4 regions of the Paenibacillus sp. FSL H7-0442 genome follow, and region 1 is predicted to be linked to each of the others. Evidence: a T-box and tRNA genes for the amino acid it is inferred to sense, from the RefSeq annotation. Region 1 holds a T-box; the other regions hold tRNA genes.
The links. The T-box of region 1 lies ahead of leuS (leucine--tRNA ligase). A T-box ahead of a tRNA ligase gene usually reads a tRNA of that ligase, here a tRNA-Leu.
Positions count from the first base shown of each region.

Region 2: it has a tRNA-Leu gene. The T-box ahead of leuS (leucine--tRNA ligase) is inferred to sense a tRNA for this amino acid. The anticodon was not compared.
Region 3: it has a tRNA-Leu gene. The T-box ahead of leuS (leucine--tRNA ligase) is inferred to sense a tRNA for this amino acid. The anticodon was not compared.
Region 4: it has a tRNA-Leu gene. The T-box ahead of leuS (leucine--tRNA ligase) is inferred to sense a tRNA for this amino acid. The anticodon was not compared.

Region 1 covers NZ_CP151963.1:3,792,779-3,795,892, forward strand. Annotated here, with positions in the region: gene leuS (leucine--tRNA ligase) at 1-1,490, opposite strand, end outside; T-box leader at 1,552-1,809, opposite strand; gene MHH57_RS16710 (tautomerase family protein) at 1,994-2,383, shown strand; gene MHH57_RS16715 (class I SAM-dependent methyltransferase) at 2,456-3,114, opposite strand, start outside.
Region 2 covers NZ_CP151963.1:1,450,250-1,453,363, reverse strand. Annotated here, with positions in the region: gene MHH57_RS06600 (hypothetical protein) at 1-308, opposite strand, end outside; cyclic di-AMP (ydaO/yuaA leader) riboswitch at 424-596, opposite strand; gene MHH57_RS06595 (glutathione peroxidase) at 1,063-1,548, shown strand; tRNA gene MHH57_RS06590 (tRNA-Leu) at 1,693-1,775, opposite strand; gene MHH57_RS06585 (hypothetical protein) at 2,118-2,339, shown strand; gene MHH57_RS06580 (helix-turn-helix transcriptional regulator) at 2,465-2,848, opposite strand; gene MHH57_RS06575 (helix-turn-helix transcriptional regulator) at 2,942-3,114, opposite strand, start outside.
Region 3 covers NZ_CP151963.1:1,863,365-1,866,478, forward strand. Annotated here, with positions in the region: gene MHH57_RS08500 (GNAT family N-acetyltransferase) at 1-183, shown strand, start outside; gene MHH57_RS08505 (N-acetyltransferase) at 292-726, opposite strand; tRNA gene MHH57_RS08510 (tRNA-Leu) at 1,121-1,205, shown strand; gene MHH57_RS08515 (NAD(P)H-dependent oxidoreductase) at 1,298-1,828, opposite strand; gene MHH57_RS08520 (helix-turn-helix domain-containing protein) at 2,026-2,382, shown strand; gene fabV (enoyl-ACP reductase FabV) at 2,552-3,114, shown strand, end outside.
Region 4 covers NZ_CP151963.1:1,946,702-1,949,815, forward strand. Annotated here, with positions in the region: gene MHH57_RS08915 (hypothetical protein) at 130-351, shown strand; gene MHH57_RS08920 (carboxymuconolactone decarboxylase family protein) at 469-798, shown strand; gene MHH57_RS08925 (hypothetical protein) at 939-1,475, opposite strand; tRNA gene MHH57_RS08930 (tRNA-Leu) at 1,698-1,782, shown strand; gene msrA (peptide-methionine (S)-S-oxide reductase MsrA) at 1,960-2,472, shown strand; gene MHH57_RS08940 (divergent polysaccharide deacetylase family protein) at 2,596-3,114, shown strand, end outside.

The DNA.
Region 1 (3,114 bases):
ATTGTATTCGTCTCGCGACGTGCTTTCATACCTGTCTCAGGATCAATGGTTTCCACCCAATCTGTTGCGTTCGCCAGCGGGGATTCACCTGTACCTGAAGGCTTAATATTGTCCATCTCCGGCAGTACGAGCGGAAGTTGGTCCTCAGGAACCGTTTTGATCGTTCCATCCTCCAGATGAATTACCGGAATCGGCTCGCCCCAATAGCGTTGACGGCTGAACAGCCAGTCACGCAGGCGGTAGGTGACTTTGCCGTGTCCTTTGCCCTCGGCTTCCAGCCATTCAATCATCTTCGGAATCGCTTCCTCGTTGGTAAGTCCATTCAGCGGGCCTGAATTCACGTGCGGTCCATCCTCAGTATATGGCTCATTAGCCACATCTCCACCTTGGACAACCTCAATGATATTCAATCCGAATTGCTTGGCAAATTCCCAGTCACGCGTATCGTGAGCAGGTACAGCCATAATCGCTCCAGTTCCGTAGCCTGCCAGTACATAGTCAGCAATCCAGATCGGCAGCTTTTCGCCGTTCACTGGGTTCACTGCATAAGCTCCTGTGAATACGCCTGTTTTATCCTTGGCCAGATCCGTACGCTCCAGATCGCTTTTACGAGCAGCTTGTTCACGGTACTGTTGTACAGCATCCTTTTGCTCAGGCGTAGTGATAATATCCACCAATTCCTGCTCTGGTGCCAGCACACAGTAGCTTGCGCCGAACAGTGTATCTGGGCGAGTTGTAAATACTGTGAGTTGCTCGTCATAGCCTTCAATCGGAAAACGAACCTCTGCCCCGGTAGACTTACCGATCCAGTTCCGTTGCATATCCTTAATACTCTCAGACCAATCCAGTTCCTCCAGATCATCCAGCAGACGATCCGCGTATTCCGTAATTTTCAGCATCCATTGACGCATTGGTTTACGGACGACCGGATGACCGCCACGCTCACTCTTACCGTCAATAACTTCTTCATTCGCCAGCACCGTTCCCAGCGCTGGGCACCAGTTCACAGGTACTTCAGCTACATATGCAAGGCCGCGCTTGTACAGCTGGATGAAGATCCATTGTGTCCATTTGTAATAATCAGGATCCGTCGTGCTGATTTCACGATCCCAGTCGTAGGAGAAGCCGAGCGATTTGATTTGACGGCGGAAGTTATTTACGTTTTTCACCGTAATTTCGCGTGGGTGCTCCCCTGTATCCAGCGCATGCTGCTCCGCAGGCAGACCGAAGGCGTCCCAACCCATCGGATGCAGTACGTTGTAGCCGCGCATTCTTTTATAACGTGAAACAATATCCGTAGCTGTGTAGCCCTCCGGGTGGCCTACATGCAGGCCGGCTCCAGATGGGTACGGAAACATATCCAAAGCATAAAACTTCGGTTTGCCCGGTTCTTCCCCGGTGCGGAACGTCTTGTTCTCATCCCAATATTTCTGCCATTTTGGTTCAATACTTTGCGGTTGATAGCCGTGCTTCGGCTGTGTGTCTGTCATTGTCTTTTCCTCCTCAAACGGTATGCAACAAAAAAACCTCTGCATCCCGTAGCGTGTCAGCGCTAGGGACGAGAGGTTATATTCCCGTGGTACCACCCTAGTTAGCAGAAAGCGTTCTTCGCGTTCTACTCCCTTTGCACCTGATAACGGAGGTGATCCGATGCGGGTTAATAACAGGATACAAGCACCAGTATAGGGCGTTCCTGCGTTGGACGCATATCTCCGAGGCGAGTTCACTTTGTGCTGTCAACCGGCTTGCACCACCCGCCGGCTCTCTACATGTCCAGACAAAGCTACTATTCCTCATCAGCGATTGTTTAACCGTTAATAATGGCACTATTATATTGAAAACCGCGAAAAAAGTCAAATAAGGACTACCTTTGGTGTTAAGAGCCCTCTCCATACTAAATTTTCATGACACATGCATACGAATGTTTTATAATAATTCCGAGTTAAATCGCTTCAAGCTGAGATGAGTTGAGATAAGAAAGGTGAGCTGAGACATGGCACAAATTAAAATTTACGGAATAAAAGAGACTCTAAATCCAATCAAAAAGCAACTTTCAGAGGTGATTCATTCTGCTGTGGTGGATGCGTTCAAATATCCTCCTGACAAGAGGTTTCATCGTTTTTTTCCTATGGATCAGGAAGATTTTATATATGCCGATGGTCGCTCTGAGGCGTACACCATTATTGAAATCAGTATCTTTGAAGGCAGAACGATAGAAGCTAAGAAGCAACTCATTAGCCTGTTATTCCAAAGAATTAACGATCTTTTGGGTATTTCTCCACAGGATCTTGAGATTACTATATTTGAAACACCCAAACAGAACTGGGGCATTCGGGGTGTACCGGGTGATGAGCTTCAGTTGAACTATAAAGTGAATATATAAGTGCAAAAAGACGCCCTTCATGTCATCATGAAAAGCGTCTTTTTTTTCCCATATTCGTTCAATGAATCTTTGCTATTTTACAGCAACATAAAACAGTCTCGCCGCGTCATCTTCTGCTTCTACCCATTCAAAATCCGCATATACCTTCACATCGCGAAAACCCGCTTTGGACAATTCTGCCTTCATCCAGTCTGGGTCATAGGCACGTTGTACATGTATTTCCTCGAAACGCTGGTATAGATCGCGTCCTTCATGTTCTGCTTTCGCAAAGATACTAAGATGATGCTCAATTTCACAACGGGGAGTGTCCAACGCACATGTCCAGATATATGAGATAGAGCGTTCGTCCAGTACGAAAGGCTGCTCTTCATCATAACGTAAAAACGTCTGGGGATGATGCACATCGAACAAAAAGGTTCCGCCAGGCTTCAGACCAACATGCGTTCTGCGAAAAGTAGAAATGATATCTTCTTCCTCCAACAAGTAATTCAGACAATCGCAAAAAGAAATTACAGAATCCACAGGCTCGGGTAAAATCCATTCTCTCATATCCTGCTGTATCCAGCGAACGCTTCCCTCACGAAACAATCGCTGTCCCTGTGGAGTGGTTTCCATTTTGCGACGGGCTACTGCCAGCATGTCAGAGGATAAGTCGATTCCAGCCACTTCGAACCCTGAGTTAACCAGGGGAATCGTAATTGAACCCGTTCCGCAGCCCAGCTCGGCCACCG
Region 2 (3,114 bases), 2.3 Mb from region 1:
CAGCCGTGTGTAATAACATAGATCGATTCCGATGTTAGTGGTCGACATATTTGCAGGAAACGGCAAGTCAGATTCAAGCTGTTCTCGAACAAATACACACTACCAATTTCTTTTTTTGGAAAATTCCATTTTCCCGCTTGCATGGTATTGATGCGGACAATGTGCTCCACACCCATTTTTTTGAGCTGTCGTTCCTCCTGGGCGCTATTCGTGAGAACTGCAAACGCCAATTTTTTGAAAATAAGCAATTTCACAAAACTTCTGCCCGCTTCATTCGGTGCAGTGACAATAATTAACCGACCTTCCATCAGTAGCTCCTCTCCCGGTATAAAAAGACAACAAAAAGAAGCCGAAGGAAAAAGGCTTTCCTCCGGCTTCTGACATATCCATGATAAAATAAACCATGGCTGCACACGGCGGTTTGTTGCCTCTCCCTGTACGCTTACGAGGTTAGCTGTCGGATTCGGACGTGAGAGTCGCCCTATTTCTGGCACTTGACCGGAAAATTCACCCCATGAGACACACGGCTTCCGAAGCCGTACAGTCTCGATTGGTTCCCCCGCTTTTGCAACTGCAAAATTCAGCGCTATAGACATTTCGTTGTTGCTTCATTTAAGTTAATTTGAAATTACGTCTTGAATCATACACCCGCGCATGGAAGACTGTAAAGCTCAACTGCAGGGTTATAAATCGGGCTTTAGAGCATAAAAGATTAATAATAACGCTTACAATGCAACTTTGCTTCTCACATCTCCTTTAATCTCTGTTTTTCATCCCTTTTTGAAAATGACAAGCATGTCAATATTGGCGTAGGGTAAAGCGTTATTGGCCTTTTTTTGCAAAAAGAGAAGAAAATAAGCTATATGTACCAGCTAAACACCGATTGAACCCGCTTTTATAAGAAGAAACACCTTAATTCGCTCCATTTGCGGTGCGATTTACTGTTTTGAGCAAAATACGATTTTACAGCGCCTGAAGGCTTTATACAGCTTTTCCAGGCTTGCAACCCTTCTTTAAATTGTCTAAAATTTAATTGCTGAATATTGAATGAGGAGAGATGCTATGACCGTTTATGAATATGATGCGCAAACCCTGCAAGGGAAACAAATTCCGTTATCCACATTTGAAGGGAACGTTCTGCTTATCGTGAACACTGCCAGCAAATGTGGGTTAACCCCCCAATACAAAGCGCTACAAGAGCTATATGACCAGTATCATGAACAGGGGCTCGAAATTTTGGGATTTCCCAGCAACCAGTTTGCCAAACAAGAGCCAGGTTCCAGTGAGGAGATCTCCGAGTTTTGCCAGATCAATTATGGTGTCACCTTTCCGATGTTCGCCAAGACAGATGTCAATGGCGATCAAGCACACCCCTTATTTCGCTACCTGACCCAAACAGCTCCGGGGGTATTAGGGTCCAAAGCGATCAAATGGAATTTTACTAAATTCTTAATTACAAGAGAAGGTAACGTGTTTAAGCGCTATGCACCGCAAACCACTCCAGATAAACTGGCGGGAGATATAGAGAAGCTTTTGCAGCAAAACTGACATTCTTCATTATCACAGTTAATAAACGACCTGTTGCAACCGTGGCTTCCGTGGCTAAAGAATATAACGAAAATGCTTAACAAAAAAAGCACCCTTTCACGTAAACCGTGTCAGGATGCTTTTTTAACTAGGTCTTGCATATAATGCGGTCGAGAGGACTCGAACCTCCACGGGCGTACGCCCACTACCCCCTCAAGATAGCGTGTCTGCCATTCCACCACGACCGCAAATCATAATGTATTGAGGCAACAGATTTATTATACTCTCTCATCAACTATTTGTAAACAAAAATATTATAATTATTTTAACTTACATATATGAGCGATAATAATACCGTCCTGCATAAAGATAACCGCTTGCTGAACTATGCATTAATGTTGCCCCCTTACGGATTATCAGAACCACCTAGCACTTAACTAAGTAATTAATTTGACGAAATAACGTATTTACGATTGTAAAAACACGTATAAAAGTGTATCATAGTTTCAGATGGTTAATTCTAACATGTTTACTGATGATTATTATAACACACCAATTATTCCGTAAGAATCCGTAAGGGGCGATTTCTTTTGAACAACAAAATGCCTGTCACCTCCTTCGGGTGGGCCATCAAACAACGGCTTGTCGAACTTCGACTGGATCAGAAAACATTTTGTGAGACACACAATATTCCGCCTTCACGCTTGTCCAATCTGATTCACGGCACCCGCAAAGCACAAAGGTACAGAAAACAAGTTGCTGCAATTCTGAACATCGACGATAACGATTATAAGGAGGCATCGCCACTCTAAATCCAACAAGCATTCCAGTTACATACAGGTCATTCCATATCACCAAGAAACCAAATAAACCCGTAAAGCGAACCCCTCCAGTTCGTTTACGGGTTTTCAACCCAGACAATCTTTAGCCAAAAAAATCATTCCGGCTTTGTTTTATCCTTCTCACTTTTTTGCTTACGATATTTCGCAAATTCAACATATTCTAAAATAAAATTCTGTTCTTCCGTCTCAAGATCTTCTGCCTGGCAATTCAGTGGCCCCATCACTCCAAAAAAATAAGCAGCCTTCTGCTCCTGAAGTACGCCTTCTCCCGGCTTAATCCCTTTCATTAACCAATCGAGCGATACATTAAAAAAGTCCGAAATCTGAATTAAATGAGTGGTACCCGGCGTTGTTTTCCCCCTTCTCCAATCACCGAGATTCCCTGAACTGATTTTAAGCTTTTCACAAAATGCCTTCTTGGTCATTCCCCGATCTTTAATCAAAGCTTCAATCCGTTGATAAATAGTTTGATCTCCCAAAATGTTTCCCCTCCGAAACAGTAACTTTTTCTGAAATAATTTTCATTTTTCAGCCTTACTCATTAGTAATCCCCATTAAATCCTAAGCAACCATTACCCCATAGTAGAATTGCGCTGGTTTTTCTCTTTACGAAAGCGGGTAAATTCAATATACTCAAGTATAAAATTTCTTTCCGCCTCACTAAGCGGTTCCCCCTGGCAATTCAGTTGCCCTGAAGCGTCAAAAAAATAAGGGTCTTGCGACTCCTTTAGCACCTCACCCTGTA
Region 3 (3,114 bases), 1.9 Mb from region 1:
AGGATTGGTTTTTACGAACGTTTGGGGTTTCATCTAAACCATTTTGACTATGTACAACCCCCATTAAGAGAAGGACAGGCTGATCTGCGGCTTCAAATTATGAGCTATCCAGGTGCGCTGGCTGAACAGGATTTTGCTCCGTTTAAAAAGATTTTATATACCGAGGTTTATGGGCTTAAATAAGAGACTACATAGTCAGTTGTATTAAATAAAAGCAAAAGGCTCTGCTTAAGCCGTATTTCTACGGGAGCAGAGCCTTTGTGCTATAAAGCTGTTGGTGCTTCATTATTGTTAATGTTGTGTCCATTTCATCACGAATTCTTTCTCGTCAGTTTCGGTATCTACAGATTCCTCTTGAATGGTAAATCCATTTTTAGTGTAAAAGTTAAATGCTTTCGTGTTTGACTGGTACACCTTTAATTGAATCTCATCATGTTGCTCCTTAACCCAATCTAATAGTAACTTGCCGTAGCCCTTTCTTTGAGAATCAACACGTATAAATAGAGCCGCCAAGTATCCATCCAACATGGAAACGAAGCCGCCGATGCTATGATCATCTTGTATGATAACGTAGTTTTGAGCGAGGGGAAGGTACCTGTTCTCCATCTCAGTAGCTTGTGATGCCCAATACTGCGGAGCAATAAAATGGTGGGCTTCTACGGAAGCATCCAGCCAGATGGCTGCCAGTTCCTTGAACTCTTCTACATTCGCGGGTCTAATCGACATCGTAACGCCTCTTTTCACAGTATGTAATCCTATTCCGATAGTCAAGTATGAGAAAGATGTTGTTGAAATAAAAAAGACCGTCCGAGGACGGTCTTTCTACCCGTGGCGCTTAATTAAAGCTTTGATCCGTATCCCGCGCCTCCGTTAACTCTGTAAATTAGAGAATAACGGACCGGGTAAGGGATACGCTCAACATGTGATTATTGATGTTGACGCACCTCCTTTCCTGATGAACCCATTTTACCATATCTGGTTTGTGATATCCAGTGATTTTCTTATATTTACGGGAATGATTCATAGAAAATATAAGATAAAAATAGCTTGATTTTATGTTCTATGGAAGATATAATCTAAATTACCGTGATTGAAAAACATCGGTGTGAATACATAATATGCGGTCGTGGCGGAATTGGCAGACGCGCACGGTTCAGGTCCGTGTGGGCTAACCCCCCGTGGAGGTTCGAGTCCTCTCGACCGCATCATGCCTAACATTTACAGGTTCTTGGATTGGCTGGATGCCACCAAGAGCCTGTTTTTATATGGGTAAGATGCGTGTACTATTATAACTATTTTATTTATACTGAAATATATATTTGATATAATCCTTTGCACTCTGATTAATGTCTTCGTCACTTGCTTGAAACGAGGCTCCAAAGACAGCGAAATAGGGTAATGTTATGGCGCCAACATGTACTGCGCTTGCTTTAAAAGGTGCTATAACTTCATCAACAGTGAAAAAAACGGAACCAGTAGGTAAGTAATTTTCTTTTTTATCGCCAATGGACATGGCTATCCCTAGCTTCTTTCCTTTTAACTTATCACCTTGTGAACCATAAGCCCATCCGTGAGTAAAAACATCATCGAACCACTTTTTTAATAAAGGTGGGTAACTATACCAATATAAAGGGAATTGAAATATGATATTACTATGTGTTTCAAGTAACTTTTGCTCTCTCAAAACATCAATGCTCCAGTTTGGATACTCTTTATAAATCTCATGAATAGTAATTTCATTGGTATACTGAAGTAATTCTTGTTTCCATCTTTGATTTACTCTGGAATCTTCAATATTCGGATGTGCTAAAATCACGAGAGTTTTCATCATAAATCACCTTTCTTACATAGCATCATTTGTTTTTTGTTGGTACGTCTTATTATTCTGTACGCTATAAAAAAAGTAAATACACACAATAAAGTAATATAGTTACTAGAAAGTGTGCATGGTACTTAGAGTAAATATATGGGATTATAGAATTAATCAGATCAACTTAGTTATTTTAGCGTTGAAGAGGTGGTCGTATGAAACAATATAATTTAGGCATAGAAGCAACACTTGAGATCATCGGAGGTAAGTGGAAATCCTTAATCATATGCTTACTAATGTCTGGTAGAAAGAGGACAAGTGAATTACAGCGCAGTATTCCAGGCGTTTCTCAAAAGGTTCTTATACAGCAGCTCCGTGAACTTGAGAAGGATGGCATCATTGGCAGACATGTGTATAATCAGATGCCTCCAAAAGTGGAGTATTATATAACGGAATATGGTATAACAGCAAATGAAATAATTGATTTAATGTGTTCTTGGGGAAGAGCTAATATCAAAATAAGACAACAGCAAGGAGAAGATGTGATGTTGTTAGAATATGATTCAAAATGAATAGTGGAGTAAAAAAGCGTTATAGACTACGATGTTTGCGGCGGTTTTCTTCGGCTGCCTTCAAGTGCTATGTTATATGTTGAGCCACAAGCTGATTTGCTATATAGTAATGACTGGACAACCATTCCATCCATATTAAATGAATGCCAAAGTAGGGGGACCATTTACAATGATTATTAAACCGAAAATTCGTGGTTTCATATGTACGACTGCACATCCTGCAGGATGTGCGGCTCATGTTAATCGTCAGATCAACTACATCAAAGACAGTACATCAATACAAGGAGCTAAAAAGGTACTTGTGATCGGAGCATCTACTGGATATGGGCTGGCTTCTCGTATTGCTGCGAGCTTTGGGCTGGGAGCGGATACCATAGGGGTATCCTATGAACGTCCCGCATCAGAGGGGCGCACGGCTTCAGCAGGCTGGTATAATACAGTAGCCTTTGAAAGAGCGGCCAGAGCAGCTGGCTACATAGCAGAAAGCATTAATGGAGATGCTTTTTCTCATGAAATTAAGCAGGAGACATTGAAGCTGGTAAAGGAAAAGCTGGGCAAGGTAGACCTGATTGTGTATAGTGTCGCTTCACCGCGACGGACACATCCCGATACGGGTGAAACTTTTAATTCCGTTCTCAAGCCTATCGGACAGTCTTTTTCTAATAAAACAGTGAATACGAATACAGGTGTCGTATCAGAAATTACGCTGGAACCGGCTACGCAGGAGGAAAT
Region 4 (3,114 bases), 1.8 Mb from region 1:
TTGGCAATCCATATAAGTAGTAAGTGAGAAGAGACCTAAATGATTCATTTAGGTCTCTTTTTAAACTTTTTCATGCATAGAATCATGGTCGCTGTGTTATTAAAAAAAGTGTATAAGGAGGGGACAAGGATGATTATGGACGAAGAATTGGATGCTTATCGACTCTCCGGTGAAAAGGTGCGTGTCGTACGCGATGGATTGGAGACCAACGATGTTGTTGGCATTGTACTGGCATGGGATGATGAACAGGTGCTTATTCGGCGCCAGAATCGACGTGTGGTCAAATTGGATCGCAGCTATACATATCAGCCGTTCAGCGAGCCACGTCACAATCCGATAGATCTGAATTAGGAATGGGTTCCAAATGGGTGTTGGATAAAAATAACTGGGTGATTCATTAGGCATACAGAAACTCTAAATCGGACACAGTAATGAAGGAAAATCCAACAGAGAGGACGTGCTGTGTCAATGACGGTTATGGACGAAAAAGTACATGCATATAAGGATCAAATCAGCCATTTGGAAGATCAGTTGCCCGAGGTAGTTCATGCATATCATCGCTTTACCGGAGAGTGCTTTCAAGCCGGCAGCTTAGATGAGAAAACCAAGCAACTGATTGCACTAGGCATTGGCTTATTTGCCAACAATGAAGTATGCACGTTTTATCACGTAGACGAGGCGCGGTCCAAAGGAGCTAGTGATCAGGAAATTATGGAGACCATTGCTGTAGCCGCAGCGGTAGGTGGAGGACATGCTCTAAGTCAAGGGGTTACGCGTGTACAGAAGGCGTTGCAATAAAGCGAATCATTAATAGATATGCTTATGCTTCATCTTAGCGGTTATAGATCGATTTGGAGATATGATGGATATGGAAAGGAGCTTCCGAGCACAGTTGGTGTCTGCGGAAGCTTTTTTTTTGCGTGTTTATTGTGCGGGGATTATGCTCTTCTGCTTGCGGCAACAGCAGCAGGGCGAGACGTTTTACGCTTATAAGCCAAAGAGGATGTAACCAAACTTCGATCAACGATGCGTAGGGGGTTGGAAGTTGAATTGTTTGGTAATTCGGGGCGATGTTTCTCTAGTAAAGGAAGGGCAGCTGTATGGGGCATAGAGGTTGAGAGCCCCAGATATGCTCGCATCCGCTCATACATTTCTTTGCGGAATGCTGGCATTGCCATACTGAACTGCTCTTTATTGCCTTTACTTATATAGGTGGCGTGAACGCCGGAGTGGTTTTGTTGTATGTCCAGAACATGAATGTGATATTTATTAAATTCATGTTTTACTTCAGACAGTAGGATTCCGGTACGATCTACACCTGCGTTAACCATTTCGACATAAAGATCAGGGGTTTTCAGCATACCGCTTTCTTCAAGAATTAGGCTGTCCCGCTCAAATACTTTTTGAATAAAGGTAAGGAGCAGATAACTTTTCACAAGAGACCATTCATGCTGAGTAGTATCCAAAGAGGTCATTACCATTCACCGCCTTAGGAAAATGTGATGATAATTCATAAACGATTGAAGAAAAGGAACATTCATTCCCGAGAACCTATGTTCTTATTTTAGTTTATTATTCCTTTTTTATCAAGAGGAAATTAACGAACATAAAAGGTTTGACATCTTGATATATGCATGGTATGATCTATCTTGTCGCTAAGAAAGATTGATCTTTCGAGGATAAACGATAATTTATATGCGGTCGTGGCGGAATTGGCAGACGCGCACGGTTCAGGTCCGTGTGGGCTAACCCCCCGTGGAGGTTCGAGTCCTCTCGACCGCATCCATTAGAAAAGGTCTATAGAATTGCTCTCGTAGCAGTTTTAGAGACCTTTTTCTTATATTTCTGGGGATTTGCTCATAGTTTAAGCTGAACACGTTTCTTGTCTTCACGCAAACTATGGATTTCCAGATATGATAGAAAATTTTATGATGAAGTTATTGAAAGGTTGGATGTAAGATGGAGAAAGCAACTTTTGCAGGTGGGTGCTTCTGGTGTATGGTGACTCCGTTTGAAGAGCAGCCGGGCATTCATGGCATTGTGTCAGGATACACTGGAGGAACGATTCCCAATCCCACCTATGAGCAGGTTAAAACAGGAACTACAGGCCACTACGAGGTGGTGCAGATTACGTTTGAGCCTGAGCTGTTTCCTTATGAAAAGCTGCTCGAATTATATTGGCCACAAACAGACCCTACTGACGGGGAAGGTCAATTTCAGGACAGGGGCACACAGTATAAACCCGCAATTTTTTATCATACAGAGCAGCAAAGGAAGCTTGCGCAGCAGTCCAAGGAGCAGTTGGCACAAAGTGGACGCTTTGATAAGCCAATTGTAACGGAGATCCTTCCAGCTTCGATTTTTTATCCGGCAGAGGATTATCATCAGGATTACCACAAGAAAAACGTGAAGCACTATAAGGAAGATCGGGCTCAATCAGGCCGTGATGAATTTATGGATAAGAACTGGTAAGCCGCTTTAACATACGTTTCTACGCACGATAAGGCAGATCAGGGAGTATTCCTGGTCTGCCTTATACATATTTAGACGAGGTTACTCACACAATGAAGGGACAGAGAAGGAGGCTGACCCGCAATGAGTACACGACGGAAGCTGCACATGAGAAATATAATAAAAAAGGCTTTAAAGGCATCGCGCGGCCGGAAAGAGCCAGCTTATGTACCTGTATTCCATTCAAGCTCCAAAATGCGAAGAACCGTAGTACTCTGTATTTCGGTATGCATGTTATTCATGGTCTGTAGTACTGGTGTTGCAGAAGCAATAGACAAACAGGACGAGTCGCAAAGGATGGTTGCTGTCATTATTGACGATCTGGGAAACAATATGAAAGGGACTGAGCAAATTTTAAATTTACCCGTTAAGATTACTGTTGCTGTGATGCCCTTCCTGCCTACAACCAAGCAGGACGCTATGGAAGCGCATAAGCGTGGTCATGACGTCATCGTCCATCTTCCAATGGAGCCAAAACAGGGAAAGCCCGAATGGCTCGGACCCGGAGCAATTAAGGCTAATATGACGGATGAAGAAGTACACGCTAAGGTGACAGCAGCGATTAAGGATGTTCCTTATGCGATAGGGATGAACAACCACATG